DNA from 3 places in the Streptomyces drozdowiczii genome. Region 1 is predicted to be linked to each of the others. Evidence: riboswitches for the same ligand, from Rfam matches in the RefSeq annotation. Region 1 holds a riboswitch; each other region holds the start of a gene.

Region 1 (4,567 bases):
AGGTGCCCGCCGCGGCCGGCGCCGTCGTCCCGGCGCCCGGAGACCTCCAGCAGGTGGGAGCGGCCGTCCGGGCCGCGTAGCCGCATCCGGCGTACGACGGGGCCGTGCGAGTCCGCCGCCTGCCGGGCCAGCGCCCAGAGGCCGTAGACGTCCTCCGGCGCCAGTCTGGCCGCCAGGGCCCCGATGGTGCCGGGGAAGCCGCCGGTGCCGGTGCCGAGGATCGCGTCGAGATCCGCGTCCGCCTCCACGGCGCCGGTGGCGAGGTTCCAGTCGAAGCGGCCGATGCGCACGGGCGGCGAGGTCCTGGCGGGCAGCTGTACGGGGAGCGGCTCGCCCTCCCACTCGGGCCGGATGCCGGCGTCCGCGAGGCCGGCCAGTTCGGTGCTAAGGCGGTCGGCGATCCGCTGGAGGCGGTCCCGCTCGACGGCGGGCACCGGCTCGTCGGCCGTCGCACCGCGCAGGACGACGAGGACGCCCACCGGTGCGCGGCGGCGCAGTACCGGCATGTACAGGGAGCCGAAGGGGAACGGCAGTCCGGCCATCAGCTGCGGGAAGCGCCGCATGGCGTCCTCCGCGTCGGTGAGATACACCGGGCTGCCGGTGCGGAACGCCTCGGCGACCGGGAACGGCCGGTTGACGTGCATCCGCCACCAGGGCGGAGCAGGGGGCCGGGGAATCCGGCGAGGACGGCGAGCCGGAGCAGGCCGGGGGTGCGCGAGGGGAGGTAGATCCCGCCGGCCCGGCCGCCGACCGCCTCGATGGCGTGTACGACGGACTGGGCGAGCACCAGGGACAGGTCGTCCGGTGCCCGGCCGTCCTCCGGTCCTGCGGGCGGGCCGTCGCTCGGGCCGAACGGCAGCTGCCCGGCCGCGCCGTGCCAGGTCACACAGCAAGGATGCTCCCGGGCGGGCCGCGCGGCACGTCGGAGGCCGCCCCGGACGCGCGGGAGCGGTGGACACCACCGGCTGTGGCGTCCACCGCTCCCGTACGGTCCGTGCGAGCGCCTACCGGCCCTGGTCGGGCGGGCGGCGGTCGCCGAGCTGGTCGTTCATCTTCTGCTGAGCCGAGTCGACCTGGCCGCCGTACTTGCCGCCGGTCTTCTTGTCGACGTAGTCGCCGCCCTTCTCGACTCCCTGGCGGGCCTGGTCCGGATGCCCCTTGATCATGTCCTTGATCTTGTCGAGCATGCCCATGACTGACCTCCTAGAGACGCTGACCGTTCCAGCATCCACGTCCTGCCGTGCCCTCGCATTCCGGGACGGGCGCCGGCGCCGCCGCGGGCGGCAGGGCACGCGAAAGGGGTGGAAAGAAGCGCTTCCGCTTCTTTCCACCCCTGCTCACGGCCCTGCCCCGAGCGCGGGGCCGGTGTGGATCAGTACGCGCCGAAGACGTTGTCCATCGAGCCGTACGTGGCGGCGGCGTAGTTGCACGCGGCCGTGATGTTGGCGACCGGGTCGTAGATGTCCGTCGACGTACCGGGCACGTGGTAGGCGTCGAAGGTGGGCTGGATCACCTGGAGCAGACCCTTGGAGGGGGTGCCGTTGACGGCGTTGATGTCCCAGTTGTTGATCGCCATCGGGTTGCCCGAGGACTCGCGCATGATGTTGCGGTAGATGCCGTCGTAGCTGCCGGGGATGCCCTGCTGCCCCATGATCGCCAGGGATTCCTTGATCCAGCCGTCGAGGTCGTCGGTGTACGTGACGGACGCCTGGGTCTCGGCGGGCTTCTCGGCGGCGACCGGGACAACCGTGCGCTCGGAGCGGTCGGCGCGGTCGGCGCTCTCGGTCCGGGGGCGGTGTCGCCGTTCTTCTCGGCGGTCTCCGCCTTGAACGCGCTCTTCTTCGCGGCCTTCGGGGCGGCGGCCTCGGACTTGGCGCCGATGGTGAGCTTCAGGCCCGGGTGAATGAGGTCGGGGTTGCTGCCGACCGCACCGCGGTTGTCCTTGTACAGCCGCTCCCAGCCGCCGCTGAGGGAATGCCCCTGGGCGATCTTGTAAAGCGAATCGCCGGACACCACGGAATAGGTGGTGGGCGTGGCCTTGCGCACGGCAATTTCCTTGCCGGCGACGGAAGTCGGGGCCGCGGCCTTTTCGGCGACGACGGTCTTGGCGGGGGCGGCGGAAGCCGATCCGGCCGAGATCAGGGGGAGCGCGAGAACGGCTCCGCCCGCGCTGACGGCGATGAAACCGCGGGTCAGGGACGCGGACTTGGCACGACGGTGCTTACCCGTGATGGGCATGGCGTATTTCCTCTCCGTCGCCTGCGAGGTGAGCTGTCGGGTTCGGACTGGAGATGTCCGGTCGCGCATGGCGACTTCACCCCTAGCCGCTCCGGATTCCGGACCGGCGGCAAACCTGGGTCCCCCGCTCCTGCCGTACGTGAGTGGTCGGGTTCCCGGACGGCGGCAGGATTCGGCGTTCCATCCGGATTGATGACGGGACCGTAAGCGAGAAACGACGGCCGGAACAAGCCCGGAATTGCTGATCACAATTGTTTTGCAAGATCAATCAAAGGAAATGCTCATGATCGCCCGCGCCGGGGGAAGTCAAATTTCTTGGCACGACTGGGAACCGGGAGATCGGATTGCGCGTCAGAAACGGCTGACGTGACGCTGCCCACTGAGGACACAATGGCAGCATTCGTCCGTTTTGAGATCATCTGACATCATCAAAACCACCCCGAACGCCCGCAATTGACCTTTTGCCTAAATAGGCTCAAAAGGGACATGAGGCAACCCGGGAAACGGCCGGGATCGCGGATTCGGACCCCCTCGTCGGCGTGATCACTCTATGGTTAGGCTTACCTAAGTGTTGCCGCCCCTCGTTCACCGTCACAGGGAGACCCCAAGACCATGGCGCCGCGTTCCGCCCCTTCTTCCCGTCATTCCGTCGCCCCCGCCGACCAGGAACTCGCCGGGCGGCTGGCCCTCGTGACAGGAGCCGGACGCGGTATAGGAGAGGCGGTCGTGCGGGCGCTCGTCGCGCGCGGCTGCCGGGTCCTGGCGACCGACGCGGCCCCGGAGGGCGTCGACGCCCTCGCCCGGGAGTACGAGGGGAGCGTCGTGGCCCGGACGCTGGACGTCACGGACGCGGCGGCCGTCGAGGCCCTGGTCGCGGATGCGGAGGACACGCTCGGCGCCCTCGACATCGCGGTCAACGTGGCCGGGATCCTGCGCTGTTCACCCGTCACCGAGCTGACCGACGAGGACTGGCGGGCGACCTTCGCCGTCAACACCGACGGGGTCTTCCACGTCTCGCGGTCCGTGGCGGGCCGGATGGCGGACCGGGGCGCGGGCAGCATCGTCACCGTCGCGTCCAACGCCGCCGGCATCCCCCGTACGACCATGGCGGCGTACGCCGCCTCGAAGGCCGCCTCCGTCATGTTCACCAAGTGCCTCGGCCTGGAGCTGGCCCCCCGGGGCGTCCGCTGCAACACCGTCTCGCCCGGCTCCACGCTCACCGACATGCAGCGCGGGATGTGGCCGGCCGGTGAGGCGCACGACGACGGGCCCGCCGCGCGGCGCGTCATAGCCGGGGACCTGGCGAGCTACCGCACGGGCATACCGCTGGGCAGGATCGCCGAGCCGGCCGACATCGCCGAGGCGGTCGCCTTCCTCGTCTCCGACCGGGCCCGCCACATCACCCTGCACGACCTGTACGTCGACGGCGGCGCCACCCTGCGCGCCTGATCCGTCCGCCCGGCGCCCCCGAAAACGGCCCTCCCCCTGGAGACCTGGAACGATGACTGCTGCACCGTACGAAGACGCCCCGACCTGGCCCGCGGAGTTCGCCGCCCGTTACCGCGCGGCCGGGCACTGGCGCGGCGAGACCTTCACCGGCATGCTGCGCGAACGGGCCGAGGCCCACGGCGACCGCGTCGCGCTGATCGACCCCGCGCCCGAGCGCCGCGCCTGGACGTACCGGGAGCTGGACGAGCGCGCGGCCCGGCTGGCGGCCGGCTTCCGGGCGCGCGGGATAGCCAAGGGCGACCGGGTCGTCGTCCAACTGCCCAACATCGCCGAGTTCGCCGAGGTCGTCTTCGCCCTCTTCCGGATCGGCGCGCTCCCGGTGTACGCGCTGCCCGCCCACCGCGAGACGGAGATCGGCTACTTCTGCTCCTTCGCCGAGGCCGTCGCCTACGTCATCCCGGACCGGCACGCCGGATTCGACCACCGCGCGCTGGCCACCGCCGTACGGAAGCAGGCGCCCACCCTGAAGCACGTCTTCGTCGTCGGCGACCCGGGCGAGCACACCGCCCTGTCCGATGTGCCGTGCGACGCCGCCGGGGAGCCCGAGGACGGGCCCGAGCCGCACGACCTGGCCTTCCTCCAGCTGTCCGGCGGCACCACGGGGGTGCCCAAGCTCATCCCCCGTACGCACGACGACTACATCTACTCGCTGCGCGGCTCCAACGAGATCTGCGGCGTCGACGCGGACACCCGCTTCCTCGTGGTCCTGCCCGCCGCGCACAACTTCCCGATGAGCAGCCCCGGTTGGCTCGGCACGCTGTACGCGGGCGGCACCGTGGTCCTCTGCCCGCGCCCCGACCCGGCCACGGCGTTCCCGGTC
Region 2 (4,567 bases), 120 kb from region 1:
GTACGTCCTGTACATTTTTTACGGAAGCGTGCGCGGGCGCCCCGCTGTGCCCGCGCGACCGGAGGAGAGGCACCGCCGTGTACCGTCCCGTCGCCCGTCACGTCCTGCCCGAGTTCACCGAGCGCACCTCCCAGGGGTCCCGGACCCTCGACCCGTACTCCAAGCTGCTCGCCGAGCGCGTCGTCTTCCTCGGCACCGCCCTGGACGAGACGGCCGCCAACGATCTGGTGGCCCAGCTGATGTACCTGGAGCACGACGCGCCGGACCGGCCCGTCTCGCTGTACATCAACTCGCCGGGCGGCTCGTTCGGCGCGATGACGACCCTGTACGACACGATGAACTTCCTCGGCTGCGAGGTGGAGACCTACTGCCTGGGCCGGGCGGGGGCCGGGGCTGCGGTGCTGCTCGCCGCGGGCGCCCCGGGCCGGCGGCACATGCTGCCCGGCGCCAAGGTGGTCGTCAGCCAGCCCGCGCTGGACGAGCCGGTCCAGGGGCAGCCGTCCGACCTGGAGATCGAGGCACGGGAACTGGCCCGGATGCGCGACACGATGACCGCCATGCTGGCCCGGCACACGGGGCGCTCCGCCGAGCAGGTCACCGAGGACACCGAGCGCGATCTCGTCCTCGACGCGGAGGCAGCTCTGGCGTACGGGCTGGTGGACCACATCGTGCGGAACCGGCTCCCGGTGCCGCCGCGCTCCGGGTGGTGAACCGGGGATGCAGCCACCGGAGTTCTCGCCGCTGCCCGCCCTGACCCGGGCCGAGTCCGAGTTCATCGACCGCTATCTGCATGTGGTCGACCAGGTGGGCCGGATCAACCCGGCGCACGGGGACGACACCTACGCGGCCCTGCGCGCCGCCCAGGCGCTCGCCTCGCACGCGGCGGCCTTACGGGACGCGCTCGCGCTGATGCACCGGCGCGGCGAATCACGTATCCACAGCGCCACGTTGACCCGCGCGCTGCGGGCGCTGGACGGCGAGCGGCGGGCGGGCCGGGTCGCCCTGCCGCCCGCCCCGCCGGACTGACACCCCCGCAGGTCACCGACACGCCCGAGGGGTGCGCCGGATTTCCTCGCTCGTTCGGCGTAGGAGTTCCCTCTCACGAGCGACGGGCCGATTTGCCTTTTCCTGATGCGCGGGGGGCGGATTCCTTCGCGACGCCGCTGGTACGGCCGTGGCCGCGGGCGGCCGGCGGACCGCCGTACGGGTTTCCGTCCACCTGAACGGGCCATCCGTGACGGTCTTCACCGATGGCTGTTCCGGCTCGGAAATCCGGCCCGAGGTGAGTCAAGATCCGTGGGACGACAAGCCCCCGCCACCGCGGCGGGGCGGTCCGGGCGGACGCCGAGTCCTGCCGCCGCCCGGATGACTGGTCGACAGGAGTGGATCGGCAGGAGTGGAGGACCCGAGCACTACGGGACCGCCGGATCTCCGGTTGTCCCTCGGGGTGAAGCCGCGTCACGCGGCCGGGCGACTTCGCCAGCCCGAACCCGACAGGTCATCCTTCACAGGCGGCTGACGAAGGGTTGCGCATGAGTGCGCAGGTTCATGTCCCGTCTCTGCTCGCCCGGGCCACCACGGCCTCGGTCATGACTCTCGCCGCCGTCGGCGGCACGCTGTGCGTCCCAGGAGCCGCGCCCGAGGCGCAGGCGGCCGGCCACGCGATGAAGGCCCTGAAGATCGCCGCGTCGAAGAAGGGGGCGCCCTACCGCTGGGGCGCCACCGGGCCCGGCAGCTTCGACTGTTCGGGGCTGACGCTCTATTCGTTCAAGAAGGCCGGCAAGAAACTCCCCGGACGGCCCAGCAGCAGTACAACAGGACCAGGCACATCTCGGCGTCCAAGCGCCAACGAGGTGACCTGGTCTTCTTCCATTCCGGGCGCAGCGTCTACCACGTCGGCATCTACGCCGGCAGCGGGAAGATCTGGCACTCGCCGAAGACGGGCGCCGTGGTCCGCCTGGAGAAGATCTGGACGCGGAGCGTCTACTACGGCCGGGTCGCCTGACCCGGCCGCCTCAGGGCTGGACGGGGACCTGCCACGGGAGCGCCACCCAGACGGTCTTGCCGCCGTCGGCGGTGGGGGTGACGGCCAGCCGGCCGCCGTACTCCTTGGCCAGCGAGCGGATGATGACCATGCCGCGGCCGTTGTCCTGCTGGACGGCGGCGGGCAGCCGCTGCGGCCGGCGGGGGTGGCTGTCCGTCACCCCGAGGCGCAGTTCCTCGTCCCGTTCCAGGCGCAGGTCGACGGTGAAGGTGGGCGACTGCCCGAAGGTGTGCAGGACGGCGTTGGTGGCCAGCTCCGAGAGGATCAGGCGGACGGTGTCGGCCAGCTCCGCGTCCTCGGGCAGGCCCCACTCCGTCAGTACCCGGGCGACGAACCCGCGGGCCGCGGAGACCGAGACCGGCTCGCTCGGCAGGGTGACGCGTGCTTCCTGATGGTCTGCCATGGCGAGCCGTCCCTTTCCCACCCGATACCGGACCGGCGAGCGGTCCGGTTGTGCTTCGCGCCAGATTGCCACCGATGCTCCCCTCCGTGGCGGCGATCCACCAAGATATGCATATATCTGTCCCTCAAACCGGTGAACTCTCCCCACACGGGCCCGCTCGGGCGCCACACTGTCTGCTCGTCGGGCAGCGGGAGGGAGCCATCGGATGCAGCACGGCCCTGCGGTGCGGCGCCGCAAGCTGGGAGAGGAGCTGCGGAGCCTGCGTCACACGTCAGGTCTCACGAGCCGGGAGGCGGCGGCGCTGCTCGGCTGGCACCAGTCGAAGGTGAGCAGGATCGAGACAGGTGTCAGCGGGGTGCGGCCGGATGACGTGAACCGGCTTCTCGACGCGTACGGCATGGACGATCCGAAGCTCCGCGAGGTCCTGGGCGCGCTCGCCGGTTCGGCGGGCGGGGCGGCGCCGGCTGGTGGCACGCCTACCGGGGGCTCATCCCGCCCAGTACCGCGACTTCATCAGCCTGGAGTCGCAGGCGCGCACCGCCCGCACGCTGGAGACCACGGTGGTCCCGGGCCTGTTGCAGACGGCCGACTACGCCCGCGCGGTGACCCGGGCATCGCTGGACGGACTGCCGTCCGGCCAGCTGGACTCGCTGGTGGAGGTGCGGCTGACCCGGCAGGGGGTGCTGCGCAGCGATCCGCCGCTGCGGCTGAGCGCGGTCCTGGACGAGGCGGTGCTGCACCGGGAGGTGGGTGGCCGAAGAGTGATGCGGGAGCAGCTGCGCCATCTCGCCCGGGTGGCACAACTTCCCCATGTGCAACTCCAGTTGCTTCCGTTCTCGGTCGGCGGCTATGTCAGCCTCACCAGCCCTTTCGTTATCTTCTCCTTTCCGACCGCTTCCGACCTTGACGTGGTCGTTCTTGACCACTTGACGAGTAGCCTCTATCTGGAACGGAAAGAAGACCTTGCGGCGTACAGCTCGGCCTTCGAGACCCTTCAGACGCACGCGCTGTCGCCGGAGCACACGCTGGACCGGATCGCCGCGATCGACCGCGGCGACCGGTGACCCCCCACCGCCCGGAGGAAGCGTCATGTCCGAACACCTCGCCCGGCACGCCTCGCGCTGGCGAAGCAGCAGCTACAGCACGGGGATGAACAACTGCGTGGAGACCGCGCCGTCCGGGAGCGGCCGGCTGCTGGCCGTGCGCGACTCGAAGGACGTGGCCCGGACGCCCCTGGAGTTCTCCACGGCGGCCTGGACGTCCTTCGTCTCCGGCTTGAAACGCTGAGCCGGACCACCGCCTCAGCTCTGCGGTGCGGTCCTCCGCACCGTCTCCACCGCCCGCGCGATCTGTTCGTCCGTCAGATCCGCGCGGGCGGTCAGCCGGAGCCGCGAGATGCCGTCGGGCACGGACGGCGGCCGGAAGCAGCCCACCGCCGTCCCGGCCGTCCGGCAGTCGGCGGCCCAGCGCACGGCGGCGTCGGCCGAGGGCGCCCGGACCGAGACGACCGCCGCGTCGGGCCGCACCGCGGTCAGCCCGGCCGCCGTCAGCCCCTCGTACAGCGCGGTGGCGACCGTACGCGCCCTGAGCGCGCGCTCCGGTTCGCGGCGCAGCAGCCGGAGTCCGCCCAGGGCCGCGCCGACGGCGGCCGGGGCGAGCCCGGTGTCGAAGATGAACGTCCGCGCGGTGTTGACCAGGTGGTCGATGACCCGGGCAGGGCCGAGGACCGCGCCGCCCTGGCTGCCCAGGGACTTGGACAGGGTGAGCGTGGCGACGACGTCCGCGTCGCCCGCGAGCCCCGCCGCGTCGAGCGCGCCGCGTCCGCCCTCGCCGAGCACCCCGAGTCCGTGCGCGTCGTCCACCAGGAGCGCGGCGCCCTCCGCCCGGCAGACGGCGGCCAGCGCGGCGAGCGGCGCGGCGTCGCCGTCCACGGAGAACACCGAGTCGGTGACGGCCAGCTTCCGGCCCCCGTGCCCGCGCAGCGTCTTGCGGACGGCCTCCGGGTCGGCGTGCGGGACGACGGCGGTCTCGGCCCGGGAGAGCCGGCAGCCGTCCACGATGGAGGCGTGGTTGCCCGCGTCGGACGCGATGAGGGCGCCGCGTCCGGTGAGCGCGGTGAG
Region 3 (4,567 bases), 2.9 Mb from region 1:
CGTCCATCGTCCACTCCCGGAGCCTCGAAATGGCTGAGTCTGAAATCAGTCATATCGCCATATGGGTCCGTGCGCCCGTTGGAGGGAGTGCGCTGTGGAGCGGGGCGGCTATTTCTTCGGCTCGGAAGCGTCGGCGGCGGTGGCCGAGGCCGCGGACGTCTTCCTGCTGTGGGCCATGATGCCGATGAAGCCGGCGAGGAATCCGCTGATCAGGCCCGATATCGCGTGGTTCACCGCGTTGACGGACGCGCTGCCCGGGAGGCCGATCGCCAGGTAGTTCACTGCCGCGCTCATCGCCGCGCCCATCACGCCGCCGATGAGGCCGCTCCTGGCGGCAGCGCGTACGGGTGACGGCGGGGCGGTCGAGGGGCCGGGGGTGCGATCGGAGGCGGCGAGCGGTGCGGCCATGGTCGAGAGCCCTCCAGGGAGGCTGCGATCAGAGACCGGGAGCGGCGCTCCGGCATGCGCGGTCGGGGGCCTGCTCACACGGGCAGCCCACCGAGCCGGGGGGTGCAGCAGATACCTTGCGCCAGAACACATGTTCCCCGCAACACCTTCTCGTTTTCCGCACGTTGGCGTGCGGATCGAGGTCGGCCGTCGCCCGGGCCGTCGCTGCGCCCGGGGCGGGTGGTCATGAGAGCCCCGAATATGACGTAGAGTTGGGTTCACCGACGCGGGGTGGAGCAGCTCGGTAGCTCGCTGGGCTCATAACCCAGAGGTCGCAGGTTCAAATCCTGTCCCCGCTACTGAAGGATCAGGCCCGGTACGCAGACAGCGTGCCGGGCCTGATGCGTTGCCGACGTACACGCGTTCGCCCCATCGGCGGTCGAGGAGTCGCCCGCCGGCCGGGCGGGCGCGAGGCTGGGGGAGATGCGCGGTACCGGCCGCGGCTGCACCGGGCAGGAGACCGCAGGTGGGGAAGTGGACGCGACGGTGGCGAGGGCCCGACGGCGCACGGGGCCGCCGGTTCGTCCGGGTGCTGCCGGTGGCGATGATCGTCGTGGGGGTGGTGTTCGACCTCTTCACGCCGCCCTCCTTCACGGCCGTCCCGATATTCGCTGCCGCCCCGCTGATCGCGGCGCCCTTCTTCGGCCTGGGCACCACGATTCGGATCGGGATCGCCGCGGTGCTCGCCCTCGCGGGCATCCGGCTCTACACCGGCGACCTGGTCGAGGTGGTCTCGTTCATCGAGATGCTCACCGTGCTCACGGTCGCCGTCCAGGCGTGTGTGATCAACCGCGTCGTGCGGCGCGGGAACGAGCAGCTGGCCTCCGCCCGGATCATCGCCGAGACGGCCATGCGGGCCGTGCTGCCCACCCCGCCCGAGCGGATCGGCGGGCTCCAGGTGGCCGCGCGGTACGAGGCGGCGCAGGCCGACGAGTTCGTCGGGGGAGACCTCTTCGCGGCCGCCGACACTCCGTACGGCGTACGGCTGGTGCTGGGCGATGTGCGCGGCAAGGGGCTGGAGGCGGTCGGCGCGGTGGCGGTGGTGATCGGGGCGTTCCGGGAGGCGGCCGAGCAGGAGAAGTCGCTGGAGGGCGTGGCGCAGCGGCTGGAGCGCGCACTGGCGCGTGAGTCGGTGCGGCGGAGCAATCTGGACGCGTTCGAGGGGTTCGTGACCGCCGTGCTCGCGGAGATCCCGCCGGGCGCGGAGCGCGTACGGATGGTGAACCGCGGCCACCCGGACCCGCTGCTGCTGCACGGGGACGGGGCGGTGGAGGCGTTGACGCCCTCGGAGCCCGCGCTTCCGCTGGGCATGGACCTGGGGGTGCGGCCGGACCGCTCGGACGAGTGGGAGCTGCCGGCCGGCGGGACGCTGCTGTTCTACACGGACGGCCTGTCGGAGGCCCGTGACGCCGACGGCGTCTTCTACGACCCCGCGGAGCGGCTGAGCGGGCGGCTCTTCCCGGGCCCGGAGGAGCTGCTGTCCGCGCTGACCGACGACGTCCGGCTGCATACGGGGGGCGAGTCGACGGACGACATGGCGCTGCTCGCGGTGGCCCGGCCGGCGAGGGGGCAGCCCGACCGGCGCAGGACGGTGAAGATCGTCAAGCGGGGTGCCACGCTCAGTGATTGAGGGGCGCCGCTCCGCATAACAGTTGACGCAACGTCAGAAAACGCGTAGTGGCTGAGCGCCGATCAAGTCGCCCGATTCCACCCGTTTGTGTCGCGTAAGTCCAGGCCGGGCGCGTGAACGATCGGGGGAACGGCTTGGAATCGGAGGCGTCTGTCTATTAACGTTCGATAACGCAGCGCGGTTGTCCCAGCCGTCGTCAGGACGGCGCCGCGCGCGTGCGCCGAATTCCGCAAGGGAACCGGGGAACCACCTACATGGGGTGAATCGGGCGTCTTCGTCTTCACAAGAGGCGGAGGAACCCGTAGGAGACCTTCCTGCTCCGAACCCGTCAGCTAACCCGGTAGGCGAGAAGGAAGGAAAGGAGTGCGCCCGCGTGGCGTCCAACAAGCCTGCCCCCGAATCACCTTCCCGGTTCGTGCCCGAGTACGGCGCCGACTTCGCGTCCGGCCCCGGCACCGCCCACCTCCCGGAACAGGGCGGCGACTACGCGACCGATCGGGGCAACGCCTTCGCCACCGGCGCCGGTTTCGGCAGCGGCTTCCGCGCCGACGACGCCGACTCCGAGCGGACCTGGGAGGAATGGAACCCCACCGAGGAGTCTGTCCGCCCCGTCCGCGGCAAGCACCGTGTCGCCAAGCAGCGCAATGGTCTGGCCCGTAGCTCCACCGTCCTCGGCGTCGGTGTCATCGCGGCCGTCGGCGCGGGCGGCATGGCCACCGCGCAGAGCAAACCGCCGGTCTCCATCTCTCTTCCCGATTCCCTCGCGGACAATCTCCCCGACGCCAAGTCCCTCCCCGGCGTGGGTGCGTTGTTCTCCGGCGAGAGCCGGGCCGAAGCCCCCGCCACCGCGACCGCCGCAGCCCCGCTGACCACCGCCGGCATCACCACCGCCGAGGCCGAGCAGGGCACCACGGACGCCGGTGAGGCGCTGCGCGCCCGCATCCTCCAGCAGGCCGAGCAGCAGCAGGGCGCCGCCGACGCCGAGGCGAAGGCGGCCGAGGAGAAGGCCGCTGCCGAGAAGGCGGCCGCCGAGGCGAAGAAGCAGCAGGACGAGGCCGAGGCCAAGGCCGCCGCCGAGAAGAAGAAGGCGGAGGAGGCGGCGAAGAAGAAGGCCGAGGCCCTGCGCCTGGCCAAGCTCGCCGCCGGCTACGCGATCCCCACCTCCTCGTACACGATCACCTCGACGTTCGGCGAGGCCGGCTCGATGTGGTCCTCCGGCTACCACACGGGCCTCGACTTCGCGGCCCCGACCGGCACCCCGATCAAGGCCATCCACACCGGCACCATCAAGTCGGCCGGCTGGTCCGGCGCCTACGGCTACCGCACGGTGCTGGAGCTGGAGGACGGCACCGAGCTGTGGTTCTGCCACCAGTCCTCGATCGGCGTCACGGTCGGCCAGAAGGTCACCACCGGCGACACCATCGGCCGCGTCGGTGCGACCGGCAACGTGACCGGTCCGCACCTCCACCTGGAGGTCCACACCCCGGACGGCACCGGTATCGACCCGATGGACTGGCTGCGCGCCCGCGGCCTGACCGTCTGAGGTCTCCTCCTCCGACGCCGCGGCCCTTCCCCGTACGCGGCCTTACGAACCCCGGCAGCCCTGACGCACACCCCCCGACGTCAGGGCTGCCGGTTCGCGTGCGGCGGCAGCCTGCCGGATGTAGGTGGCACGGAATAGCGGGTGGCCCGGAAGCTGTTGTTCCACCTATGACTTCACTGCGCAATCTCGGCCCGTCGGGCCTCCAGGTCTTCCCGCTCTGCCTCGGTGGAAACGTCTTCGGCTGGACCGCTGACGAGGACCAGTCCTTCGCCGTTCTCGACGCGTACGCGGCGGCCGGCGGCAACTTCGTGGACACCGCCGACGCCTACTCGCACTGGGTCCCCGGCAACGAGGGCGGCGAGTCCGAGACGGTCATCGGCAAGTGGCTCGCCTCGCGCGGCAACCGGTCCGATGTCGTGGTGGCCACCAAGGTCGGTGCCCTCCCCGGCTACAAGGGCCTCTCGGCGCCCACGATCAAGTCGGCCGCCGAGGAGTCGCTGCGCCGGCTCGGCACGGACCACATCGACCTGTACTACACGCACTTCGACGACGAGACCGTCCCGGTCGAGGAGATCATCACCGCCCTCGACGAGCTGGTGAAGGAGGGCAAGGTCCGCGAGATCGCCGCCTCCAACATCAGCGCCGCGCGACTGCGCGCCTCGCTGGAATTCTCCGAACGCGAGGGTCTGGCCCGCTATGTGGCGCTCCAGCCGCACTACAACCTCGTCTCCCGGGACACCTATGAGGGCGAACTCCAGGACACCGCCGCCGGTGCCGGGCTCGCCGCTGTCCCGTATTACGCGCTGGCCTCCGGCTTCCTCACCGGCAAGTACCGCCCGGGGGCGACGGTGGACAGCGCCCGCGCCGGGAGCGCGGCCGGCCACCTGGAGTCCGAGCGCGGCCGGCGGGTGCTCGCCGCGCTCGACACGGTGGCGCGGGACCGGGAC

What was found. Region 1 has a riboswitch for cyclic di-AMP ahead of NEH16_RS28235 (LysM peptidoglycan-binding domain-containing protein). Riboswitches for the same ligand answer to the same signal wherever they lie in the genome.
Positions count from the first base shown of each region.
Region 2: another riboswitch for cyclic di-AMP. It lies ahead of NEH16_RS27740 (C40 family peptidase); the one in region 1 lies ahead of NEH16_RS28235 (LysM peptidoglycan-binding domain-containing protein).
Region 3: another riboswitch for cyclic di-AMP. It lies ahead of NEH16_RS14955 (M23 family metallopeptidase); the one in region 1 lies ahead of NEH16_RS28235 (LysM peptidoglycan-binding domain-containing protein).

Region 1 covers NZ_CP098740.1:6,204,008-6,208,574, reverse strand. The annotation lists partial or broken gene NEH16_RS28245 (SpoIIE family protein phosphatase) at 1-86, opposite strand, end outside; gene NEH16_RS28240 (antitoxin) at 1,005-1,193, opposite strand; partial or broken gene NEH16_RS28235 (LysM peptidoglycan-binding domain-containing protein) at 1,373-2,238, opposite strand; cyclic di-AMP (ydaO/yuaA leader) riboswitch at 2,242-2,426, opposite strand; gene NEH16_RS28230 (2,3-dihydro-2,3-dihydroxybenzoate dehydrogenase) at 2,851-3,687, shown strand; gene NEH16_RS28225 ((2,3-dihydroxybenzoyl)adenylate synthase) at 3,740-4,567, shown strand, end outside.
Region 2 covers NZ_CP098740.1:6,083,059-6,087,625, reverse strand. The annotation lists gene NEH16_RS27750 (ATP-dependent Clp protease proteolytic subunit) at 78-710, shown strand; gene NEH16_RS27745 (hypothetical protein) at 718-1,026, shown strand; cyclic di-AMP (ydaO/yuaA leader) riboswitch at 1,365-1,529, shown strand; partial or broken gene NEH16_RS27740 (C40 family peptidase) at 1,665-2,005, shown strand; gene NEH16_RS27735 (ATP-binding protein) at 2,016-2,447, opposite strand; partial or broken gene NEH16_RS27730 (helix-turn-helix domain-containing protein) at 2,653-3,511, shown strand; gene NEH16_RS27725 (DUF397 domain-containing protein) at 3,537-3,734, shown strand; gene NEH16_RS27720 (8-amino-7-oxononanoate synthase) at 3,749-4,567, opposite strand, start outside.
Region 3 covers NZ_CP098740.1:3,305,120-3,309,686, reverse strand. The annotation lists gene NEH16_RS14975 (SHOCT domain-containing protein) at 1-7, opposite strand, end outside; gene NEH16_RS14970 (hypothetical protein) at 109-408, opposite strand; tRNA gene NEH16_RS14965 (tRNA-Met) at 673-746, shown strand; gene NEH16_RS14960 (PP2C family protein-serine/threonine phosphatase) at 914-2,077, shown strand; cyclic di-AMP (ydaO/yuaA leader) riboswitch at 2,286-2,439, shown strand; gene NEH16_RS14955 (M23 family metallopeptidase) at 2,451-3,620, shown strand; gene NEH16_RS14950 (aldo/keto reductase) at 3,788-4,567, shown strand, end outside.